DNA from 2 places in the Alitiscatomonas aceti genome. Region 2 is predicted to be linked to the other one. Evidence: predicted binding sites of a transcription regulator. Region 2 holds the regulator's gene; the other holds the start of a gene.

Region 1 (14,983 bases), on a different contig from region 2:
TCACCGCAGCAGATGATGGGAGTCAGGCCGTGCTCAAAGGCCTTTAATACCTTCTTATTAACCGTCTCGTCGGTCTCTGCGAAGTATTCCCTTCTCTCAGAGTGGCCAATGATCACATATTTCACACCGGCATCGGTAAGCATACTGGGAGAGATCTCTCCAGTGAATGCCCCTTTTTCCTCAAAGTACATATTTTCTGCTCCAACGGCGATATTGGTGCCTTCGCAGGCCTTTACCACCGGAATGATATCGATGGCCGGAACGCAGAACACCACGTCAGCCTCTTCTGTTTTTACCAGGGGCTTTAAGGTCTCCACCAGGGCCGCTGCCTCTGTGGGAGTCATGTTCATTTTCCAGTTTCCGGCGATGATCTTTCTTCTTGCCATTTTATTTATCCTCCTTGATCCATACCCTTCCTATACGCGCATCGGCCGTCTCAGGCTCCGATGCGTCAGGTGTCTTTCACGGGTGGTCCCCATCGTAAAATCCGTTTTTTTCCCGGCCTACTTATCGTCGGCTGCTACGACTCCAGGAAGTGCCTTTCCTTCCAGGAACTCCAAGGATGCGCCACCGCCGGTGGAGATGTGGGTCATCTTGTCCCCGAAGCCAAGCTGGTTCACAGCCGCTGCAGAATCGCCGCCGCCGATGATGGTGGTGGCGTCTGTCTCAGCCAGGGCTCTGGCCACAGCAATGGTCCCGGCTGCCAGGGTCGGGTTCTCGAATACGCCCATGGGTCCGTTCCATACTACGGTCTTCGCATTCTTTACAGCATCGCTGTAGATCCTGCATGTCTCCGGTCCGATGTCCACGCCCTCTTTATCTGCGGGAATGGCATCTGTGGAAACGTATTCCACGTCAACCGGTGCGTCAATGGGACTGGGGAATGCGGAAACCACAGTGGTATCCACTGGAAGGAGCAGCTTCTTGCCCAGCTTCTCTGCCTTTTCCATCATTTCCTTACAGTAGTCCAGCTTTGAATCATCCACCAGGGAATTTCCGATCTCTTTGCCCTGGGCCTTTAAGAAGGTGTAGGCCATGCCGCCGCCGATGATCAGTGTATCGCATTTTTCCAGTAAATTGGAAATTACGTTTAACTTGTCGGCAACCTTTGCGCCGCCTAAGATGGCAACGAAGGGACGCACCGGATTCTCAACGGCGTTTCCAAGGAATTCGATCTCCTTCTGCATCAGATAGCCCACTGCATTGGAGCCGCCCTTTTCTGTGATGAATTTTGTAACGCCGGCCACAGACGCATGGGCGCGGTGGGAAGAACCGAAGGCATCGCATACATAATCGTCTGCCAGGTCTGCCAGCTCACGGCTGAATCCCTCGCCGTTTTTTGTCTCCTCAGCGCCGCGGAAACGGGTATTCTGGAGTAAGATCACGTCGCCGTCCTTCATGGCCTCTACTGCCTTTGCAGCAGCTTCTCCGGTTACATGGTAGTCGTTTACGAATACGACCTCTTTTCCTAACTTTTCAGAAAGGCTCTTTGCCACAGGAGCCAGGGACTCGCCCTCGTTGGGGCCGTTCTTTACCTTGCCCAGATGGGAGCAGAGGATCACCCTTCCGCCGTCGTTCATTAATTTTTTAATGGTGGGAAGAGCTGCCACGATCCTTGTCTCATCGGTGATCGCACCATCTTTTAACGGTACGTTGAAGTCGCAGCGCACCAGGACTCTTCTGCCTTTTACGTTGATGTCGTCGATGGTCTTCTTATTTAAAGCCATGTTCCATTCCTCCTTATTTTTCCGATGATTCCATTATATCATAAAAAATGGGTCCGGTCCATTCCAGACCGGACCCTAAGTGAGTCAAAACCAGCCAGAATTAAGCGTTCAGTAATTTACCGAAGTGCTTGATGGTACGTACCATCTGGCTTGTGTAGGAATTTTCGTTATCGTACCAGGAAACCACCTGAACCTCAGAAGTATTCTCGTCGATGGGAAGGACCATGGTCTGGGTCGCATCGAACAGGGAGCCGTACTTCATGCCGATGATATCGCTGGAAACGATCTCGTCTGTATTGTAGCCGAAGGACTCGTTGGCAGCAGCCTTCATAGCCTCATTGATGGATTCCTTTGTGGGCTGTCCCTTAACAACGGCTGTTAAGATCGTTGTGGATCCGGTCGGGGTCGGAACACGCTGTGCGGAACCGATGAGCTTGCCGTTTAATTCCGGAATAACAAGACCGATGGCCTTTGCAGCGCCTGTGCTGTTGGGAACGATATTGATGGCAGCCGCACGGCTTCTTCTCTTGTCGCCCTTTCTCTGCGGTCCGTCCAGAGTCATCTGATCGCCGGTGTAGGCGTGGATGGTGCACATGATACCGGACTGGATCGGGTAAGCATCGTTTAATGCCTTTGCCATGGGTGCCAGGCAGTTGGTCGTACAGGAAGCAGCGGAGATGATGTGATCATCCTTGCTTAACTGGTCGTGGTTTACGTTGTAAACGATGGTCGGGAGATCGTTTCCTGCCGGAGCGGAGATGATCACGTGCTTAGCGCCTGCATCGATATGAGCCTGTGCTTTTGCTTTGGAGGTGTAGAAGCCTGTGCACTCTAACACTACGTCTACGCCCAGCTCGCCCCACGGAAGCTCTGCTGCGTTGGCCTTTGCGTAGATCTTGATCTCTTTTCCGTCAACGGTGATGGAATCCTCGCCGAAGGAAACCGTATCTGCCAGTGCGTATCTGCCCTGGGTGGAGTCGTATTTTAATAAGTGTGCCAGCATTTCCGGAGAAGTTAAGTCGTTGATGGCAACGATCTCAAATCCCTCTGCGCCGAACATCTGTCTGAAAGCAAGACGGCCGATACGGCCAAAGCCATTAATTGCTACTTTAACTGCCATATTTTCATTCCTCCTAAAATGATCGCTGTTATTTCAGCCTCGATTGTTAAATATTAATCAATTTAGCATGTATTATATATGACTCTTCGGGAAATTGCAAGACTTTTTTTTCGAAATAACTTCTTGTTTTTTCTTGCAACTTGCTGCTTTTTTCCTTATACTGGTGATACATAGAAAAATATCCTCTTTTTTCAAATAAGAAAGGCATGATCCATGCTTCCGAAGTTCAAAAAATTGTCTTTAGAAAAACAATTATTTCTCAGCTTTTTCTCTGTTTCCGCCTGTCTTCTGGTGCTCTCCCTGGGGATCAGCCTGTTTTATAACGTAAACAGACGGAAGGCGGAGATCGATTCCCTGATCAGCGGGGTGGCCGCCTACGCCGCCTCCATGGACCAGGTGATCCACATGCTGGATTCCGGCTATCCGGACAGGGAAACCGCAGCAGCTCTGGACGGGCTCCATGAAAACTTTCCCGATCTGAATGTCATCGCCATCTACGACAGGAACCTCCTGCGGTTTTACCATACGACCCGCCGGGAATCCGGAGAAAGCCTCATAAACGGCGAGGAGCAGGCGGTGCTTTCCGGCAGCGGTCCTTATATCACCACTGGGATCGGTACCCACGGAACCCAGCGCCGGGCCTTTCACGCGGTCGTGGGCAACGACGGCGCCATATCCGGCTTTGTCATGGCCTCAGCGTTTTCCACCTATATCGCCGAGCAGTCCCGGCAGATCTTTTCCGTTTACGCGGCTGTGCTGGTCGTCATGCTGGTAGTCAGTTTTCTGCTCTCCCACGGCACGGTGCGGCTCCTGCGCTCCTCCCTTATGGGGTATCACCCCCAGGAACTCCTGAGGCTTTACCTGCGCCAGGATACGGTGCTCAATGCCATGGAGGAGGGGATCCTCGCCTCTGATCTCACCGGTACGGTGGTCTTTGCCAATCAGCCCGCAAGGGCCCTGTTCCCTCCAGGGGAGGAGCCGCTGGGCCAGCCCATCGGCCGGCTGTTCCCGGCCACCAGAGCCCAGGAGATCCTGAAAACAGGAAGTCCGGTCATGGGACAGGGCTGCTCTCTTTCCGGGCATCCCCTGATCTGCAGTGAGATCCCCATTGGGAATCTCCCGAAGATCCAGGGCGTCCTTACGATCCTCAATGACCGCTATGAGGTGGAGACCCTGTCAGACGAGCTGTCCGGCGCCAGGTCCATGCTGGACACCCTGCGGGCCTTCAATCATGAATTTCTGAATAAGCTCCATGTGATCCTTGGCTATCTCCAGACCGGCCAGACCCAGCAGGCCATCACCTTCATTACAAACAGCAGCCTGGTATCCAGCCAGGCTATCCGTCAGACCGCCGACTGCCTCCGTGTCCATCAGATCTGTGCCCTTGTGGTAGGCAAGATGATGCACGCCGCAGAGCTGGGGATCCTGCTCACCGTGTCTCCCGACAGCCGCTGCATGGGAAAGGATCTGGTCATGGACGTGGGCGACTGTGTGACCCTCGTGGGAAATCTCCTGGAAAATGCCATCGAGGAGCTCCATGGCTCCAAAAAGGAGATCCGCGAGATCACCCTGGGGATCTACGCCAGCACCGAAGGCACAGTCATCACCTGTGCGGATACGGGCCGCGGGATCCCGGCGCCGGTCCTGGAGCGGATCTTTGACAACGGTTTTTCTACTAAAGGAGAAGGCCGGGGCACAGGTCTCCACCTGGTCCGTCAGATCGTGGACCGCTGCGGCGGAGAGATCTCCATCGACACCGAGGAGGGCGAAGGTACCTGCTTCACTCTCACTTTTACAAGAAAGGAATACCAATGATGTATCACGTCATGATCATTGAAGACGACCCGATGGTGGCCTCCATCAACCGGCAGTATGTGGAAGCCACCCCCTCGTTCCAGACAGACCGCGTCTTTAAAAGCGGCACTGAGGCTCTGGAATACCTGAAGGACCATACAACGGACCTGATCATCCTGGATTATTATACTCCCCTTATGAACGGGGATGTATTCATCGACCGGCTCCATGCCATGGGAAAAACTCCTGCAATCATCATGGTCACCTCCGCCAATGACACCGATATCGTCCGCTCGCTTTTAAGCAGGGGCGTTCTGGATTATCTGGTAAAGCCCTTTGAATACGCCAGGTTCCGGACGGCCCTGGAGCGGTTCGCCGCCCAGCAGGAATATCTGCGGGGCGCCAGGCCCAGCCTGAGCCAGAATGCCATCGACCAGCTCTTTGCCGGGCCCGATCCTGCGGCAGATTCTGTCCCCCAGCTTTCCAAGGGACTCAATGAAGCGACTCTGAACATGATCCGCCGGTTCCTTGCGGAGCATCCGGAGGGTCTCTTTACCAGCGAACAGATCGCGAAGCAGATCCATCTGTCCCGGATCACCATCCGCCGGTATATGAATTATCTGGTGGATATCGGAGAGATCGTCAGCTCCATTGACTATAAGACCGGAGGCAGGCCGTCCATTCAGTACAGCCTGGGCCGCCGGAATTATACGCTTTAAGGCCGGCGGGACTACGAAACTTACGAAAGTCTGTTACATACTTACTAAAATTGACTTTTCCTCCACGGCAATTTATACTTTTTTTATAAATTGTTTATGTTTATAAAAAAAGATTGGAGGATCTTAATTATGGCAGACATTATCAGTTATTTCGGCACCTACACGCCGGCTGCCGACGGAGCTGCTGCATCGTTCAAGTTTGAATATTTATGCACGCTCGGTTTCGCAGCCATCGTCATCTTTCTGGGGCGTGCCATTGTGGCGCGCTCCGCACCTTTAAGAAAGTACGCGATCCCGGCTCCAGTGGTTTCCGGTATTATCTTTTCCATCCTGGTCTCCCTGATCAAGGGCATGGGCATCGTGGATATTTCCTTTGACGCTTCCCTGATGAAGGATCTGACCCAGAATATCTTCTTCTTATGTGTAGGCTTTGGCTTCAGTGCAAAAATGCTCCGCCATGCCGGAGGAAAGCTCTGTGTGATGATCGCCTTCGCGGCATGTCTCCTCATCACATGCCAGGATCTCCTGGGCTACGCCTTGAGCCAGCTTCTGGGAATGCATCCGCTTCTGGCTCTCCAGTGCTCTTCTGCCGCTATGTCCGGCGGCGTAGGCACAGCGGCCGCCTTCGGCCCCATTTTTGAAGGCTGGGGAGCTCCCGACGCCACCACCATCGGCGTTGCGGCCGGTACCATGGGAAATATCATGGGCTCCCTGATCGGCGGACCTGTGGCAGCCTTCCTGATCGCAAAGCACGGTCTGAAGTCTGACCCCAACGATAAGCCGGAGGCAGCGGCCACCGGAAAGGTTCCGGAATTAAACAATACAAAAATGATCATGATGTTTGCCCTGACTCTGCTTCTCGCAGCCCTTGGCATGCCTATCTACTGCCTGCTGGACAACATCCCCATGATCGAAATGCCGAAATTCATCGGCTGCCTGTTCGCAGGTGCCATTGCCAGAAACGTCATGGAGGCTGCCGGCATTAAATTCTATGTACCTGAGGTAGACGCCATCGAGCATATGTTCCTGGAGCTTTACCTGGCTCTGGTCCTGATGACCACCGATTTCACAAAGCTGGCTCCTGTGGCCGGGCAGATGAGCATCATCCTCATTGCCCAGGGTATCTTCATGGCACTGTTCGGGATCTTTGTATCCTTTAACCTGTTTGGCCGCGATTACGGCGCAGCCGTTATGACAGCCGGAAACATCGGCTGGGGCTGCGGTTCCGGATCCAACGCCGTCGCCAACGAGAAGGCCCTGATGGACCAGTACGGCTGGCACAACATCGCATGGGTATTATATCCGTCCTTTGCCGTTATCATTGACGATATTTATAATCCCATTTTCTTATCACTCTTTGGCGGCCTCTTTAAAGGCTGATCGTAATTTGACATTTTCCTGTATTCGTTTTACAGTTTACCTTCCCTTTTTAAAGACAGGCCGGCAGCCCCCAACTGCCGGCCTGCTTCTTTTTGCACGGTGCCGGCCAGAGCCCCGGCCAAACAGTTTCAAAAAACCGGTTGTATCTCCGGCGGCTTCCGTGTTATGATGAAAGCAGCTTTGCTTTGAGATCCGTTTGAGAAATGGAATGGTGTAGACGAATGATCAGACATTTTTTTGCCGCCTTCGCGGCAGTTACTGTATTTTCCCTGGCTGTCTCCGGCTGCAGGACCGCTTCCCTGGCATCTCCCGAGCCATCGGAGGACCAGCCAGCCGACCGTCTCCGCATCCTCACCATCGGCACTGCCGACAGCGGAGGAACTATGTACCCGGTGGGAAAGGCCATCGCCCAGGCCATCAGCCAGGCTGATGCCTCCATCACCGTCAACCTCAGCGCCTCCGAGGGCTCCGTCTCCAACGCGCTGGCCCTGCAGAACGGAGAGATCGATCTGGGGCTTGTGAGCGGAGACGTGGCTTACGCAGCCTTAAACGGTCAGCAGGAGTTTGAAGGCGCTCCCTGCCGGGACCTGCGGGTCATTGCCGCCGTATATCCCAGCCTCTCCAACTGGATCGCCCCCTCTTCGCTGGGGATCTCCTATATCCATGAGCTGAAGGGCAGGCGGATCGCCATTGGCCCCCAGGATTCCTCCACGGCGCTTTCCGCCAGGATCGTCCTGGACGCAGCCGGCATCACAGAAACCAACTCGATCCTGAAAAATGATGGCCTGGGCTCCGGCTCTGAAGGGATCCTCAGCGGTTCCCTGGATGCGGTCCACGGGTTTGCCGGCGTTCCAATCAGCGGCTTTTCCCAGCTGGCTGACGCCATGCCCTGCACGATCCTCCGATATACAGACCAGGAGCTGGACTCCATCCTAAGTGAAAACTATTTTTATTACAGAGACGTGATCCCGGCCAAAACCTACCCGGGACAGGACCGGGACGTGGATACCTTCGGCATCAAATGCCTGCTGTGCGTGGATCAGGATATGGATGAGGGACTGGTTTACGAACTGACGTCCATCCTATATGAAAACGCCGGTTCCCTGGGCCGGCAGCACCCCTCTCTTTTCGCCATGTCAAGAGACCGGTTTATGTATTCAGCCCTCCCCATTCCCCTGCATCCCGGAGCGGAACGGTTTTACTGGGAAAAGGGATTGTTATCAGAAACACATGGAAAAATGGAATAAGAAAGGAATCAGTATGATATCAGACTGTCATGTACACACAGAATTTTCCGGCGATTCCAAAGCGCCGCAGAATGCCCAGGTCCAGGCAGCCCTGGAACTGGGCATGAAAGAGATCTGTATCACGGACCACCACGACCCCGGCTCGTCCCAGATGACCCATATTGACTTTACCCTGGATCTGCCCGCCTATCTCCGGGCCCTGGAAGACACAGTCCAGGCCTTTGAGGGGAAGATCCGCGTCCTTAAGGGGATCGAGCTGGGCCTCATGCTCCGGGAGAAGGACATTCTCACACGCCTGGGCGCAGAGCTTCCTGTGGATTATATCATCGGCTCCAGCCATTTCCTGGACGGTCTGGACGTCTACGATCCGGCCTGCTACCAAGGCCGCAGCGAATACGCCTCCTATTTCCGGTACTTTGAATCCACCCTGGCCCGGATCCGGACCCTGGACTGCTTTGACAGCCTGGGCCATCTGGATTACATCGTCCGCTATGGCCCGGTCCGCAATGAAAATTATGATCCCAGGGATTACATGGACATCATCGACGAGATCTTAAAGACCCTGATCCACCGGGGAAAGGCCCTGGAATGCAACACGGCCGGCTTCAAATACGGCCTGGGCCACCCCCATCCCCAGGAGGAGATCCTCCTGCGCTACCGGGAGCTGGGCGGAGAGCTCCTGACCGTGGGCTCCGACGCCCATACTCCTGGACAGGTGGGCGGCTTCTTTCCCCAGACCGCTGAGATCCTGAAGTCCTGCGGCTTCCGGTTTTATACCGTCTACCACCAGAGAAAGCCTGTATTTTATCCCCTGTGAGCCTGGTCCTATTTTTTCTTCATTGCCTGCTCCACATCCTTGTGGAACTGCTCCCAGGCATCCTCATGGTCCACAAAATATTTGGGACAGATCTTTCCCGTCACGTCATAGTGGCGGATCACGTCCTCGGGCTTCAGCTTAAATTCCGTACAAAAATACGCACACAGCTCCACCAGGGACTCATATGTACTGTCGTAAAACTTCCCCGTCTCATCGGGATGGCAGCACTCAATGGAAATGGTATCGCTGTTTCTGTGGTTGGACGCATAGGCCACCTCCGTAAGGGGAACACACTGGACCACCTCTCCCTCCAGCCCGATCACAAAGTGGCTGCTGGCTGATGTGGCGTTTTCCCCGGTCTGGTCCTTCAGCTGCTCAAAATAGCTCCTGTTTTCCCTGGCCGTGCTGCATGGATTTGCCACATAATGGACCACGATCCCCCGGACCTCCTCCAGCGGCTTCTGGGGCCTGGAATACGGATTGGGAGTCAGAAGGTCCACCTGCACATACTCCGGCACCTGCACCTCCCCCGGATCCACCTGTTTTTTCTGGAATACATTTTTAAACAGCACGATCACCGCTGCCAGAATGATCACAGACGCCGCCGTAAAAAAGCCTGCCAGGATCAGCTGGCGGATCCGCTCCTCCTTTTTTCTTTTGATCCGCCGCATTTCCCTCCTCAGCCGTCTCTCCTCATCTTCTCTCTCCATGACTCATATCCTTTCCTTTTTCTCCTGTACTTCACACGCCGGACTGCCGTTTCCCATTTCTCCGTCCATTGCCAGGGCTCTACGGCTCCAGAGGTTCCATGGCCCCGATCCCCAGGCCGCCCCGGGCAGAATCCATGTCCGGACCGGAAAGTCCTTCCCTGTATACGGCCAGGCTTACGACCTCCGTCAGAGGCACATATACGGCTTCATTATGGAGGCTTTCCATAATGTAGGCCATGTCCTCCTTCATCCGTTCCCCGTCGTTCTGTACCAGGGTGTCCCGCATGATCACATCCAGCTCCCGCTTTCCGCTCATTCCGCTCTGTACCAGATGGAACTTATCCCCCGGAGACGCCATACAGAAAAAGCTGCCATAGGGTTCATAAGGGATCCCCCAGGTCCTGGAAAGCAGAAGGTCGAACTGGCCCGACTGCCAGCTTTCCTCATAAGCCGCTCCCGTCTGGGGAACCAGATCCACCTGGATCCCGGCCGCTTCATACTGGGCCTTTAACATCTCTCCCACTTGACCGTTTCCGGCAATGGAATCGTCGTATACCAGCCGGAGCTCCAGCCGCTGGCCGTTTTTGGACCGGATATTCTCTCCCTCTGCATAGGTCCAGCCTGCTTCCTCCAGGATCCTTCCTGCCTCCTCCAGATCCTGGCCATAGGGAGCGATCCCCACGTCCGTTCCGGGCACCCTCCAGGAAAAATAGGAACCCGCCGGTTCCTGGAGCCCTCCATAGACCTTTTCCGAGATCTCCTCACGGCCTGCGGCGTACTCCAGGGCCAGGCGCACCACCTTATCTCCCGTCACCGGCCCCGCTGTATTCAGGTTCAGCACAGAAATGCTGGACGAAGGAGCCGATGCTGTCTGGAATCCGGCTTCCTCAAGCTCCTTAAAAAGCTCCAGTGAGATATGCTCCGAGTCCACCATCACATCCGCCTCTCCGGCCTTCATGGCCTCAGCGGCCTCTTCTGCGCTGGAGCATACCACTGTCCTTAAATACCGGAAGCCCGGCTTTTCTCCCCAGTAGGCCTCATTGCGCTCAAAAACGGAATATTCGCCCTCCACGTACGTTTTCAGCTTCCACATCCCGGTACCCAGGGTGGAAAAACCATTTTCCTCTTCCGGCTCCGCCAAAGCTCCCGCACTCTGATAAACATCGCCCTCAGCCGCAAAGCCTTCGTCACCCATCATCCCGAAGGGATAGCTTCCGGCCAGGTCATTCAGAAGGGACGGGGCCGGAGCCGTTAAATGTACCGTAAGCGTCGTCTCGTCTGCGGCCTCCACAGAGCTGACCGCCGCCAGGGACGGCAGATATGGATAATATTCCCTGTGTCCCAGGACCAGATCCATATTTCTTTTGGCATTTTCCGCTGTAAACGGGCTCCCGTCGGAAAATTTTACGTCCGGCCGCAGATGAAAGGTGTAAGTGAGCCCATCGCCGGATATCTCCCACTCCCTGGCCAGCTCCGGCACCGGAACGCCGTTCTCCATGGCCGTCAGCCCCTCATAGACCCAGTCCAGGGCATAGGCCGGGCTTTCTCCCGTATACGGGTTTAAGGTTCCCGTATCCTCAAACACAGCCACTGTAAGCATCCTGTCCTCCAAAGCCTCCTCTTCGGAGACCGCCGTTTCTGCTTCCTCTGACTGCATCTGGCCAGTGGTCCCGGCCGCTGTTTTATCCATATCTCCGGCATCCCGGCTCCCGCAGGCCGTCATGGCCGCCACCGCAGCCGACGCCAGAAGTCCCCATGCCAGTCTCATCCCACGCTTCATATCAAGTCCCTCCAGATCATGTCCATAAAAATGTATGGTACAAGTATGGCACGGAATCTTTCGGAATGCAAGCGACAAAAATCTTAATATCCCGTCCGTGACCACATCACAGAAAAGCCTATGTGGACCAGAAAAGCTGCGTGGCCTGCGGCTGCTGCGCCAAGGTCTGTCCCATGGACGCCATCCAGATCTTCCATGGGATCATGGCCCAGGTGGACATGGGAAAATGCGTAGGCTGCGGCAGGTGCGCAAAGGAATGTCCGGCCAGCGTCATCACGATCCGGGAGGCGGCACGGTGAACATGAAGAAAAAATGGTACGACTATCTCTGGATCCTGTCCCTGGCATATCTGGCCCTGGGCTTTTTCAATATCATGGCCGCCTGGCTGGGACTGCTCTGCTTCTTTATCTCTCTGAGCATTTCCATGGTCTCCGGTGCCAAGGGCTGCTGTAACCGGTACTGCGGCAGAGGGCAGCTTTTGGGCCTCCTGGGCGGACGCTTCGGTCTTTCCCGGAAAAAGGATATTCCCGGCTGGATGAAGAGCCGGTGGTTCCGATACGGCTTCCTGGCCTTTTTCCTTGTGATGTTCATGCAGATGCTTTTTAACACCGCCCTGGTCTTTTCCGGAGTCCGGGATCTCACGCAGGCGGTGGCACTCCTGTGGATCTTCCAGGTCTTCTGGCTCTGGGCGTATTATGGGACCCGGCTCCATGCCGGAGCGGCCCAGTTTGCCTTTGGCTTTTACAGCGTGATGCTGACCTCCACCATCCTTGGCCTGGTGGCCATGGTCCTTTTCAAGCCCCGAAGCTGGTGCGTTTACTGTCCCATGGGGACCATGACCCAGCTGATCTGTCAGGCAAAGCACCGCGTTTAAACCCTTTTCCACTTTTTTAATGGCATATGTCAGTTACATTCTTGACATATGCCATTTATCGTTGTATACTGAGAACAGAAAGAAAACAGCTATCATATGAGGAGGTGGATATCATACCAAGACCAAGAAAATGCAGAAAAGTATGTCAGCTGCCCCGGATCCAGGAATTCCACCCTCTGGGGCCTCCGCCCTGCGGACCGGCCGTGGTCCTTAACGTGGATGAATACGAAGCCATCCGTCTCATTGACCAACAGGGGCTTTCCCAGGAGGAGTGCAGTGCTTATATGCAGGTGGCCAGGACCACGGTCCAGATGATCTACAATTCCGCCAGGAAAAAACTGGCGGAAGCACTGGTCAATGGACTTCCCCTCCGGATCGAGGGGGGGGCTTACCAGCTCTGCGACGGAAACGAAAAAGCCTGCGGCTGCGGCGGATGCAGAAGACATCTTCACGTCTGCAGCCAGAAAATTCTCAGAGAGGAGGAGGAACATGAAAATCGCAATCCCATTGGATGAAAATAAAAAGGACGTGTGCATCGTCCTGGCCCGCGCGCCCTATTTCCTGTTCCGGGAAAATGGGAATAACGCCATCGTCCCAAATCCGGCGGCCCAGGCCCAGGGAGGAGCCGGGATCCAGGCGGCCCAGTTCCTTGTGGACAGCCAGGCGGATGCACTGATCACCGTCCGGTGCGGCCAGAATGCTGCCGAGGTCTTCCAGGCCGCCGGGATGAAGCTCTATAAATCCGCAAATAAAGCCGCTGCGGACGATCTTGCCGCTATGGAACGGGGGGGTCTGGAGGAGCTGACCCAGTTCCACGGCGGATACCACGGCATACAATGAAGATCGCCTGCTTAAGCGGTAAGGGCGGGGCCGGAAAGACCTTGGTGGCCGTCAATCTGGCGGCTGCGGCAGAAAAAGCCGTCTACATCGACTGTGATGTGGAGGAGCCCAACGGACGCCTGTTTTTCCGTCCGGACCATGTGGTGACAGAGACCGTCTGTTCCCTGCTCCCGGAGTTTGATGCCGGAGCATGCACCGGCTGCCGGGAATGCGTCCAGTTCTGCCGGTTCCATGCCCTTATGTATGTCAAAGATAAACCCATGGTCTTTTCTGAGGTCTGCCACAGCTGCGGCGGCTGCAGCCTGGTATGTCCCAAAAAGGCCATTACTGAAAAGAAAAAGCCCATAGGGATCCTGGAGACAGGCGACAGCCAGACGGTCCGCGTCGTCACCGGTATCTTAAACCCCGGAGAGGCCTCCGGCGTCCCGGTGATCCGTGAGGCCTTAAAAAAGGCAGAGGGCCTCACCATCATCGACTGCCCGCCGGGAAGCGCCTGCAGCGTCATGGAAAGCGTCATGGACGCAGATTTCTGTATCCTGGTGGCCGAGCCCACAGCCTTTGGCTTCCACAATTTCCAGATGGTCTGCCAGCTCGTCTCCCTGCTGGGGAAAAAAAGCGGCGTGGTCATCAATAAGCAGGAGGCCCCCTGGGAGCCTCTGGAGCGCTTCTGCCGGGACCAGGGCCTTCCTATCCTGGCCCGGATCCCCTATGATCCCCAGATCGCAGCAATGGCTTCGGACGGACGTATCGTTGCCAGGGAGGATCCCCGGCTCCGGGAAATGTTTTCCCATATCCTTCATACGATCGGAGGCAGCTTATGAAACGTCTTTTGATCTTAAGCGGAAAGGGCGGCACCGGAAAAACCACCACCGCGGCGGCCTTCGTCCGCTTTGCCGGGACAAAGGCTGTGGCCGACTGTGATGTGGACGCCCCCAACCTCCACCTGGTGACGGAGATCTCCGGAGCTCCCGAGATCTCTGATTTTCTCGGCGGGGATAAGGCTGTCCTGGACACAGAAAAATGCACTGGCTGCGGCCTCTGCCAGGCCCATTGCCGCTTTGACGCCATCTCCCGGACGGACGGAGTTTATTCCATCAGTGAATACGCCTGCGAGGGCTGCGGGGTCTGCGCACACGTATGTCCCAGGAAGGCCATCCGCCTGGCTCCCGACGCAGCCGGACGAAAGGAGCTTTACATGGATGGCGGCGTATTTTCCACTGCCGTTCTGAAAATGGGCCGCGGAAATTCCGGAAAGCTGGTGACAGAGGTAAAAATGGCTATGCTGAAGCATGCGCCGGAAACAGATCTGGCCATCGTGGACGGCTCCCCGGGCATCGGATGTCCGGTGATCTCCTCCGTCAGCGGCATGGACCTGGTCCTGGTGGTGGCTGAGCCCAGCCGCTCCGGGCTCAGCGATCTGGAGCGGCTGGTGAAGACCGCCGAAACCTTCCAGACAAAGCTGGCCGTCTGCGTCAACAAATGGGATGTGAGTCCGGAATATACCAGGGCCATCCAGGAATTCTGCGAGAAAAAAGGGATCCCCTTTGCCGGAACCGTTCCCTATGACCACCATGCGTCAGAGGCCATCAATCAGGGAAAAAGCCTGGCGGACATCGACTGCCCGGCCCGGGACGCTTTAAAAAAGATCTTTGATACCGTATGCCGGCTTCTATAACAGCCACGGGCTCCGGAGCCTTTCCGAAGCCCTCACAGACCAAATAAAATCTATCAGAAAAAGGAGAAACCATCATGAAAATTGCAGTAGCAGCCATGGGAAACACCGTAGCAGGCCATTTTGGCCATTGTGAGAATTTCATTTTCTTCGACACCGCAGACGGAGTCATCACCGCAGTCAATTCTGTCCCCAATCCAGGACACCGTCCAGGCTTCCTGCCCAACTTCCTGGCCGATAATGGAGCACAGGTCATCATTTCCGGCGGCATGGGCGGCGGCGCTGTGGATATCTTCAACGAGC
Region 2 (9,136 bases):
ACATATGGAAAAACGCTCCAATTATTCCTCGCAGATATCAAGGGAAAACTGCCAGATATGAAATAAACCGTATATATTCCCACAGAATTTTATGGATACAAGGGAGTAGCTGTTTAATTTACTGGTTTGTTGGAAATGAGAGGGGCTATCTGATAGCGGTAACAAGCTTTATAGTAGCAATAATGATGGAAATGGCAAAAAGGGGGGAGAATTAATATGGATACAGTACTGACTATGATAACATGGCTGATTGGCAAGGCAGCGGAATCTGGTGCGGGGTTTTTCTCATGGGGAGCTGGATATCAGCCGGAAATTCCAGAAGGGTTAATAAAATAGGTATGAAAAAGAGAAGGTGATCTGCTTTGCTAATGGTGGATCACTTTTTTACGGTTTGCACGCCATGGGCACGCTCTAATGGGTGAAAGTCCAGAAAATGATCGAATAGTTGGAAAGATATAGCTGAATGAAAAGTCTAATCCCCCAGCTATGCTGGGGAGAATGGAGTAAACGGAAGAGGTAAAGATATCCATAAAAACCTCCTATGATACAATGAAAATGGTGTCGCAAGCCAAATTCAAAAATCATAGGAGGTGGTCCAAATGGACGAAAGCTTTTCTATAAGTATGAAGTATGCGTCCGGGAAAATATTATAAGCAGATGCCATTTATGAGAGAAATAATGTTATATCATAGGGATTGTGATTTTGTGTGGAAAATCGGAATATCAAGAATGGTTTTTGAAAGTTCTTTGTGGGATTTATTTGGAAGCACATAAAGGTGCTATATTCTGATGTAAGGGATCCTGGCCAATGAATTGTTATTTGCTTGGAGCATAATAAATTTCGAGCCGTAATTGTGCAAAATATGTTAAAAAAGGTTGTGAATCCTACTTATATGGGAAATGAAGCATCAAGGAAGGAGAGAATGTAGTGGGGAGTATTATGATTGAACTAAAAGGCAAGCTGATATATAAATCCAATATCCTTTTTACCATGTTTGCTGCGCTAGCCTCAATACTGGTACAAATAGCATTATGGCAATATCTGTATCGGGACGATGCTGCGATGATGGGGTATATGATGGGGTATGTTATCTACGCAAACGTAATTCGGACGATATATTCGAATCAAATATACCATATCCTTGCCGGAAAAATACTAAATGGCGATTTTCTCGCCGGTGGTCTACTCCGTTACCATATGGGGCCGCTTAGGTATGTGCATTGTAGCTTTGCTTTTAGGGCACATTTTATTTTCTCTTATATTTGCCATCATTGGTTTTACTGCTTTTATTTTTGTTGAAGTGTGGGCACTTCGGCGACTTCTTGAAGATACGGTGCAGTTTTTGTCTGGAGCGCTACTGCCGATTGCGTTATTTCCCGATCCGCTGAAAAAAATAGCAGAAATTTTACCATTTCATTATCTCTATGATTTTCCCTTACAGCTATTATTGAAAGAAGAGGTGGCTCAAACAACGATTATCAGCATTTTTTTGGGGATCATTGCGTGGATAGGTGTCTTTGGTCTTCTCCTGCATGTAGTATATAAACTTTCGGTTCGTTTTTGCGTCGTTCAAGGGGGCTAAATGGTGAATCCAATAAAAACCTACTTGCTATATGTAAAAGTTTTTTTAAGGCTCGAAGTGAATATAAGGTCGGCTTTGTGTTGGGGATCATAGCGAATTTCTATTGTTATTTTCTGACATTCCTCTCGTTTTGTGTAGTAGTGAGCAGATTTCAGAATATTGCTGGATGGGATTTTGAAGACATGTCCATTTTGTATGGATTAAATTTATGTTCTTATGCAATTGCGGGAACCTTTGTCTGGTATAGCGTTTATCATTTAGAAAATGAAATTACCACAGGGAAGTTAGATTTGTATTTAACACGCCCAATGAGCGTACTGGGACAGCTGATATGCAGCCGATTCGGCGATACTTTTATCGGGCAGATTATTGTGACGCTTATGTTTCTTATTAACGCATTGATAAAAAATTCAGGCATACTTTCATGGCAGATGGCAGCTTATCTGATATGTACCCTGTTTGGCGGAGTTGCTTTGCAGATGGGTGCCATGATTCTTATGGGAGCACTTAGCTTTTGGACTTTACGTTCCGAAAGAATTGGAGAATTATTTTATTATCAGCTCCGCGCTCTGACACATTATCCGCTTGTTATTTATCCGGGCTGGATCAAAGTCCTTTTGACAACAATCGCGCCATGGGCATTTATTAGCTATTACCCGGCCTTGATTGTTTTAAATAAAGCGGTAACGAAATGGGAATATGTTTGCGGAGTTGTATCGCCGATGATTGGATTTTTATTCCTGGGAGCATCTGTTTTCGTATTCCATTGTGGTTTAAGACGCTATACGAGTGCAGGAAGTTAAAGGGGGATCCTATGAAGGAGAACCAGGTAATCATAAAAGCGGAGCATTTAAAAAGAACTTACAGAATAATGGAAAACAGCGGCGGCTTTCTCACACATTTTTTCTCGAACCGCTATAAAGAAATCGCGGCAGTAGATGACATTTCCTTCGAAATTAAACGTGGAGAAATCGTCGGCTTCATTGGGCCTAACGGTGCCGGCAAATCTACGACCATTAAAATGATGACGGGAATTTTAGCTCCCACTGGCGGAAAGGTAGAAGTATTTGGTAAAGAGCCATATAAGCACAGAAAGCTTCCTGTATACTTTAAATAGGCCAAGAGATTGACACAAAAAGATACCTCAAGTAAATTTGGATTATTACTGACCCGACCGTTAGTAAAATTCAAAAAATACAAGAGGTATCTAACATGAATCTTAAGGGCACAAAGAAGAAAAATCAAGTATCAAATGTAAATATTTTCGAGCAGCAGGAGCTTTTGAAGAAAATCGAGGTGATTAGAGAAAATCTAAAAGCTTCAACCTGGCATGAGTTGGAAACCAAAGGTAAGTTTGATAAGAACGCAAAAATCAGTTTTATCTGTGATGATGTGCTTATTTTAGGATGCGATGTAGGCAGTGAAACACACTATCTGAGAGCAATTGATACCAGAGGCAGAGAACTTAGTAAGTCCGCTTTTTCATTCGGCAATCATGCAGATGGATTCAACAAGGCGAAGGAATGGGCAGTAAAGATAGCGGCTGAAAACAATAAAAGTCAGATCGTTCTCGGTCTGGAGCCGACCAGCCATTACTGGTTTTGCCTTGCAACCTGGATGATCTCAAATGGGATCAGTGTGGTTCAGGTAAATCCGTATGCCGTAAAGCAGACAAAGGAACTTGAGGATAACAGCCAACTGAAGGATGATAAAAAAGATCCTAAGCTGATTGCGAATCTGGTAAAAGATGGAAATTTTGGGATGCCATATCTTCCAGAGCAGCTTTACGCAGATCTGAGGCGGTTGTCCATGTTCCGTGACCAGTTGAATGAGGACAGGATTCGGTCGATTAACCGACTGCACCGGGAACTGAAAAGCCGTTCCTGTCTTATCACCTATCTGGAAGACGGACGGTGCAGCTTTTCCAATAATCTCAGTGAAAATGCAATCCGTCCATTTACCGTTGGCCGCAAGAACTGGCTCTTCTGTGATACTCCTAACGGAGCCCAGGCCAGTGCCATTGTATACTCAATGGTAGAAATGGCAAAAGCGAATGGAGTAAATGTCTATCACTATCTTACCTATCTTCTTGAAAAAATGCCATCGGATAGGATGAGTGATGAGGAATTAGAACTCCTGGCTCCGTGGAATGAAAATGTTAAAACTGAAATCCAATGCCGTGTAAACGACACAAATCAATCGGATGTGAATTGTCAAGGTACACCGGCTACTGAAAAGCAGTCGGGTAATTTTTTAACTATGGCTGAATTTTAAGCGATTACCTTTTAAATCAGAGTTTTTGTACCGTTCGATAAACAAATGCAATAGAGGCATACTTTTCTTTTTGTATATTTCACGGAATTCTCGAACACAATGCATCAACTCTCTAAGTTGGGGATATTTCTGTAAAATATATGCCTTATGGTTTTTGCTAAGTTCCATTCCCATCCAAAGATAACGGAATATACCGTTTCGTGAAAGGTGGTCATATTTTTGTAAAGCCTTTTTGTTTTGAAGTGCTTCAGGTGAAGAACTTTTGTAAATTGCAACATCAATTTGGAATCGCTCTATGATTTTATTCATATAGTCATATGCTGCAGATTGACCGCCTTTATATCCTTTTTCAATAACATTGCGATATACATCTTTTCGACTGATGCCAGAAGTTAAAGCTTTGACAATATAATCATAAAACTGATCCATTCTGCTATGAAAATCTTTTTTACAAAGTGCTTCATATTCTCCATTGAGATATTTTGTTACTGTATTTCTGCTGCAATGTAATACTTTAGAAATTTGGCGTTTACTGTATCCGGCAGAATTATATTCCTTTATCGCAGTGTACAGTTGTACCCTTTTTTGATTATATTCGTTAAGGTTATCCACACTGTATGGCTTTTTTTTTACCATCGTTTTCAACTGATGGTTCTGCAATGCTGTTAGAATCAGATGGAATTCTGATATCAACGGGCAATACAGAACTTATAGTATTTCTTATGGCCTCTAATAAATTTTGATGAAGATGAAATCTGTCAGCAATCTGCATAGCCTCGGGCAATATTTCCTTTATGGCTGCTGAATAAGCACTTGCCCGATCTCGTGTCACCGCTTTTATATGTTTATTTTTACTTAACCATTCTTTTAGTGTTTTACCATCACGCCCATCTAAAATTGCCACTGGTTTATGTGTTGCCTCATCTACAATAATTGTCCCATAAGTATGCCGTTTCTTAAATGCAAAATCGTCCACTCCAATAATACTTCCACATGGAACTTCCGGTTGTGCTGCATATCGTTTCGTTAACAATCGGATAATGCTATCACCACTGGTTTTCAGATTCATAGAACGGCAGATACGAGCACTACCTTCACAGTTTGTTTCCAATGCCAAAGTGCATATAAAATCTTCACAACGCTCTGTCATACGGCTGTAATAATTCAAAAAACCATCTACATTCTCAACAAAGGTTGTAACATCACAGGAAGAATCGTCGCACTGATACTCGGAAGCATTTACAATTAAATACGTGGTTCTACCCAAAATCGGAAGATCTTGAAGTTTTCTTTTATAAGTACCATGTTTATGTTCTGAAAGCACCCCGCACTTGGGACATGTACAATTTTTTGATTGTACAGAAACATGGATATAAATTTCTTTTTCGTTTTGAGTTACTTCTGTGATGCCTATTTCTTCAGGGTAAAATTTTTGTAATTCAAGAGTATCTTTCATCTGTTTCAATTCCTTCCATAATGACAAAATTCCTAAGATAATTTTATCATTTTAGCACTTGTGTTCCAATCCCATTTACGGATAATTGCGGATGAACCAGAATCGTCCGGAATACTCAAGCTGATGGCTGTCATATCCACGATCTGCAAGCACACTGCTCCCTTCTATATTTATATGCTCCAGTACCGGTATGGCAAAAATCCCGTCATCAATCCATTTACGGAAGCGGCTGTATACCGAATTCCAAGGTCCATAACGTTTTGGAAGGTCATGCCAGGGAGCGCCGCTGCGTGTGATCCAGACCATTCCGTTAAGCATGGAGCGGTTATCCTTTGGGGGACGTCTGGGTTTTCCGGTCTTTTCCAGAGGAAGTAAGGGTGCGATCTGTTTCCATTCCTGATCTGTCAGTTCGTAACGTCTTAACATAATACCAGCCCCCTTTTTCTTTATTCTGCCATGAAAAAGAGGACGTAAATAAACGTTTTGTATACTTTTTAATTTTCATACACGCTCTAACCATAGCAGAGAACTCCTTTATGTGATTTTTGTTGTGATGACTAAAATATAACACAAAGGAAGTATCTCTGCTCTTTAAATATTCCGTTGCGGCACATGTATTGTAATCCTACACACTAAGGTAAGCGTAATTTCCTCCCGATCCACTTGACAAGGATTTGACAAAATGCATAGATATGCTATAATGTTAACATCGGCGTACCGGGGCGTGCTGCCCCTGTGCGAAGGTGCTATTTGATCGTTACACAGGAAGGTGAAGACACAACATGACAGAAGAGAGACAGATTTCAAAGGCAGTAATTTCCAGGCTGCCCCGGTATTACCGCTATCTGGGCGAGCTGATGGAGGAGGGGATCGAGAGGATCTCGTCCAACGAGCTGAGCGCCAGGATGAAGGTCACCGCCTCCCAGATCCGCCAGGATCTCAATAACTTCGGCGGCTTCGGGCAGCAGGGATATGGATATAATGTAAAGTATCTTTATACGGAGATCGCCAGGATCTTAGGCATCGACCGGCAGCATAACCTGATCATCATCGGAGCCGGAAACCTGGGCCAGGCCATTGCCAATTATACCAACTTTGAAAAACGCGGCTTCATGATCAAGGGAATGTTCGACATCAACCCGCGGCTCATCGGCCTGGTGGTGCGCGGAGTGGAGATCCGCAGCATTGACAATCTGGAGCAGTTCATTGTGGACAACGAGGTGCAGATCGCGGCCCTTACGATCCCCAAGTCCAAAGCGCCGGAGATCGCAGACCGTCTGGTCCGGGCAGGGATCAAGGCCATCTGGAATTTTGCCCATACGGACCTCAACGTGCCCGACGATGTGGTGGTGGAAAACGTTCATCTTTCAGAGAGTCTGATGCGTCTTTCCTACCGGGTATGCAGTATGCAGGACGAGCGGGAGCGGAAGGAACGGGAAAAAACAGTATGATCCTTGGAACGGGCTGTGATTTAGTGGAAATTGAGCGGATGAAAAAAGCCTGTGAAAAAGAGGCTTTTTTATCGCGTGTGTATACAGAAAGGGAGCGCCGGCAGGCAGGGGGGAAAGCCTCTGTCCTTGCCGGCGATTTTGCTGTGAAGGAGGCTGTGGCCAAGGTCTTCGGGACGGGCTTCCGGGACTTTATGCCAGGGGACATCGAGGTCCTCCGGGATGAGCTTGGAAAGCCCTATGTGAACCTGTATGGCAGGGCCAGAAAGACAGCAGAAGAAAAGGGGATCCTCCGGCTGGAGGTATCCATTTCCAATACAAGGGAGTACGCCATGGCCTTTGCCGTGGGGGAAGGAGAGTGACGGAATGAAGGATCTGCTGAATGCCGCAGAGATGAAGGCGGTGGATAAAAGAAGCATCGAGGAATACGGGATCCCATCTCTGGTACTGATGGAGCGGGCGGCCCTGGAGGTGGTAAAACGGGCCGGAGAGCTTCTGGAGCCGGGGCTTTCGGGGAATGAGGCCCTGGAATACGGTCCGGGAAGGGAGCGGCTTTTAAAGGAAAGGAAACGGAAGACGGTCTGGGCAGTCTGCGGGTTTGGAAACAACGGGGCCGACGGCGCGGCGGCGGCCAGGATGCTGACGCTCCAGGGCTTTTCCTCTGTCATCCTCCTTCCGTCCCAGGAGGGAAAGCGGAGCCGGGAGCTGGAGGTCCAGCTTTCGGTGGCGGAAAAGCTGGGGATCCCCATCCTTACCCTGGGCGATCTGCTTCCAGAGGCCTGCGATCTGATCATTGACGCAGTGTTTGGCATCGGGCTTTCAAGGCCGGTGGAGGGCGTTTATAAGGAGCTCATCGGCCTCATGGAGGAAAAACGGCAGCGGGAGCTGGTCCCGGTGGCGGCGGTGGATATGCCGTCGGGCATCAGCTCGGACACAGGGGCTGTCATGGGCTGCGCCGTAAAGGCGGATGTGACTGTGACCTTTGGCATGAGGAAGGTGGGCCAGGCCCTGTTTCCGGGCCGGGAATACTGCGGACGGCTTTTTGTGGAGGACGTGGGCTTTGTGCCTGAGGATCCGGAGCAGGCCGGAGAGCACGTCCATGCCCACGGACCGGAGGATCTTATGGAGATCCCCAGGCGGCGGGCGGATTCCCACAAGGGGACCTATGGAAAGATCCTGGTGATCGCCGGAGCAAAAAACATGGCGGGAGCCGCGTATTTTTCTGCCCTGGCGGCGTACCGGACCGGAGCTGGGCTGGTGAAGATCATGACGGTGGAGGAAAACCGCAGTGTGATCCAGGAGCGGCTGCCGGAGGCGGTGCTGTCCTCCTTTGATCCCCAGTGGGCCAGCGAGGAGCCAGGGGAATTTAAGGAGTATATCCGTTCCCAGACGGGCTGGGCCGACGCCATCGTCCTGGGCCCCGGACTGGGCCAGGAGGAGTATGCCAGGACACTGGTGGAGGCAGTCTTAAGCGACGCCTATGTGCCCATCGTCATGGACGCCGACGCGGTGAACCTGGCTGCCAGATATCCGTATCTGAAGGGGTATTTTACAGAAAATATCATTCTGACGCCCCATGTGCTGGAATTTTCCCGGCTGACGGAAAAGCCGGTGGAGGAGATCAAGGAGGATCCCCTGGCAGCGGCCAGGGAGTTTTCGGACCAGTACGGCGTCACCTGCGTTTTGAAGGATGCGGCCACGGTGACGGCCAGAAAGGACGGAAAGCTGTTTATAAACTTAAGCGGCTCTCCGGCCATGGCCAAGGGAGGATCCGGGGATGTGCTGACAGGGGTCATTGCGGGACTTTTAGCCATGGGAATGGACGACTGCGAGGCGGCGTCCCTGGGCGTTTATGTCCATGGGCTGGCAGGAGAAGCGGCTGAGAAAAAATACGGCGTTCACTCGGTCCTGGCCGGAGAGCTGGCAGGCTGTATCGGAGAGGTGGTCAATGGAAATGTATAAAAGAGCGTATGTGAAGGTGGATCTGGACCGGATCCGGAAGAATATGAAGGCGATCCGGAGCGTGCTGCCGGAGGGAACGAAGATCATCGGCGTGGTAAAGGCCGACGGCTACGGCCATGGGGCGGTCCAGACCGCGAAAGCCATTGAAGAGGACGCCGCAGGCTATGCGGTGGCCACGGCGGAGGAGGCACTGGAGCTTAGAGGAAATGGGATAAAAAAGCCGGTGCTGGTGCTGGGCCCGGTGCCGGAGTGCCAGTATGGGAGCATGGTGGAGCAGGAGATCCGGACGGCAGTGTTCGATCTTACGCGGGCAGAACGGCTTTCGGAAACGGCGGTGTCCCTGGGGATGACGGCCAGGGTCCACATTGCGGTGGACACCGGGATGAACCGGATCGGTCTGAGGCCCGGCCGGG

The links. Region 2 encodes Rex, which represses fermentation and respiration genes when NADH is low (regulators of the CRP and FNR family bind a similar motif). Its sites were predicted from a motif close to ATTGTTAANTANTTAACAAT; they were not measured.
Region 1: gap (type I glyceraldehyde-3-phosphate dehydrogenase) is a predicted target of Rex. The motif match lies at 2,890-2,909, and genes of this name have one in related genera.

What each region holds. Positions count from the first base shown of each region.
Region 1 is NZ_JAOQJF010000035.1:3,549-18,531, reverse strand. It holds gene tpiA (triose-phosphate isomerase) at 1-386, opposite strand, end outside; gene OCV69_RS13845 (phosphoglycerate kinase) at 504-1,727, opposite strand; gene gap (type I glyceraldehyde-3-phosphate dehydrogenase) at 1,828-2,847, opposite strand; gene OCV69_RS13835 (sensor histidine kinase) at 3,082-4,662, shown strand; gene OCV69_RS13830 (response regulator) at 4,659-5,360, shown strand; gene OCV69_RS13825 (sodium/glutamate symporter) at 5,490-6,740, shown strand; gene OCV69_RS13820 (TAXI family TRAP transporter solute-binding subunit) at 6,962-7,987, shown strand; gene OCV69_RS13815 (histidinol-phosphatase HisJ family protein) at 8,001-8,804, shown strand; gene OCV69_RS13810 (peptidoglycan recognition protein family protein) at 8,813-9,514, opposite strand; gene OCV69_RS13805 (ABC transporter substrate-binding protein) at 9,594-11,294, opposite strand; gene OCV69_RS13800 (4Fe-4S binding protein) at 11,417-11,593, shown strand; gene OCV69_RS13795 (4Fe-4S binding protein) at 11,596-12,168, shown strand; gene OCV69_RS13790 (DUF134 domain-containing protein) at 12,273-12,683, shown strand; gene OCV69_RS13785 (NifB/NifX family molybdenum-iron cluster-binding protein) at 12,658-13,008, shown strand; gene OCV69_RS13780 (nucleotide-binding protein) at 13,005-13,829, shown strand; gene OCV69_RS13775 (nucleotide-binding protein) at 13,826-14,683, shown strand; gene OCV69_RS13770 (NifB/NifX family molybdenum-iron cluster-binding protein) at 14,758-14,983, shown strand, end outside.
Region 2 is NZ_JAOQJF010000048.1:7,648-16,783, reverse strand. It holds gene OCV69_RS15415 (accessory gene regulator B family protein) at 1-215, shown strand, start outside; gene OCV69_RS15410 (cyclic lactone autoinducer peptide) at 217-336, shown strand; gene OCV69_RS15405 (ABC-2 family transporter protein) at 1,161-1,583, shown strand; gene OCV69_RS15400 (ABC transporter permease) at 1,661-2,386, shown strand; gene OCV69_RS17150 (ATP-binding cassette domain-containing protein) at 2,398-2,700, shown strand; gene OCV69_RS17145 (IS110 family transposase) at 2,796-3,857, shown strand; gene OCV69_RS15380 (helix-turn-helix domain-containing protein) at 3,837-4,502, opposite strand; gene OCV69_RS15375 (ISL3 family transposase) at 4,462-5,313, opposite strand; gene OCV69_RS15370 (transposase) at 5,389-5,739, opposite strand; gene OCV69_RS15365 (redox-sensing transcriptional repressor Rex) at 6,096-6,764, shown strand; gene acpS (holo-ACP synthase) at 6,761-7,123, shown strand; gene OCV69_RS15355 (NAD(P)H-hydrate dehydratase) at 7,128-8,723, shown strand; gene alr (alanine racemase) at 8,710-9,136, shown strand, end outside.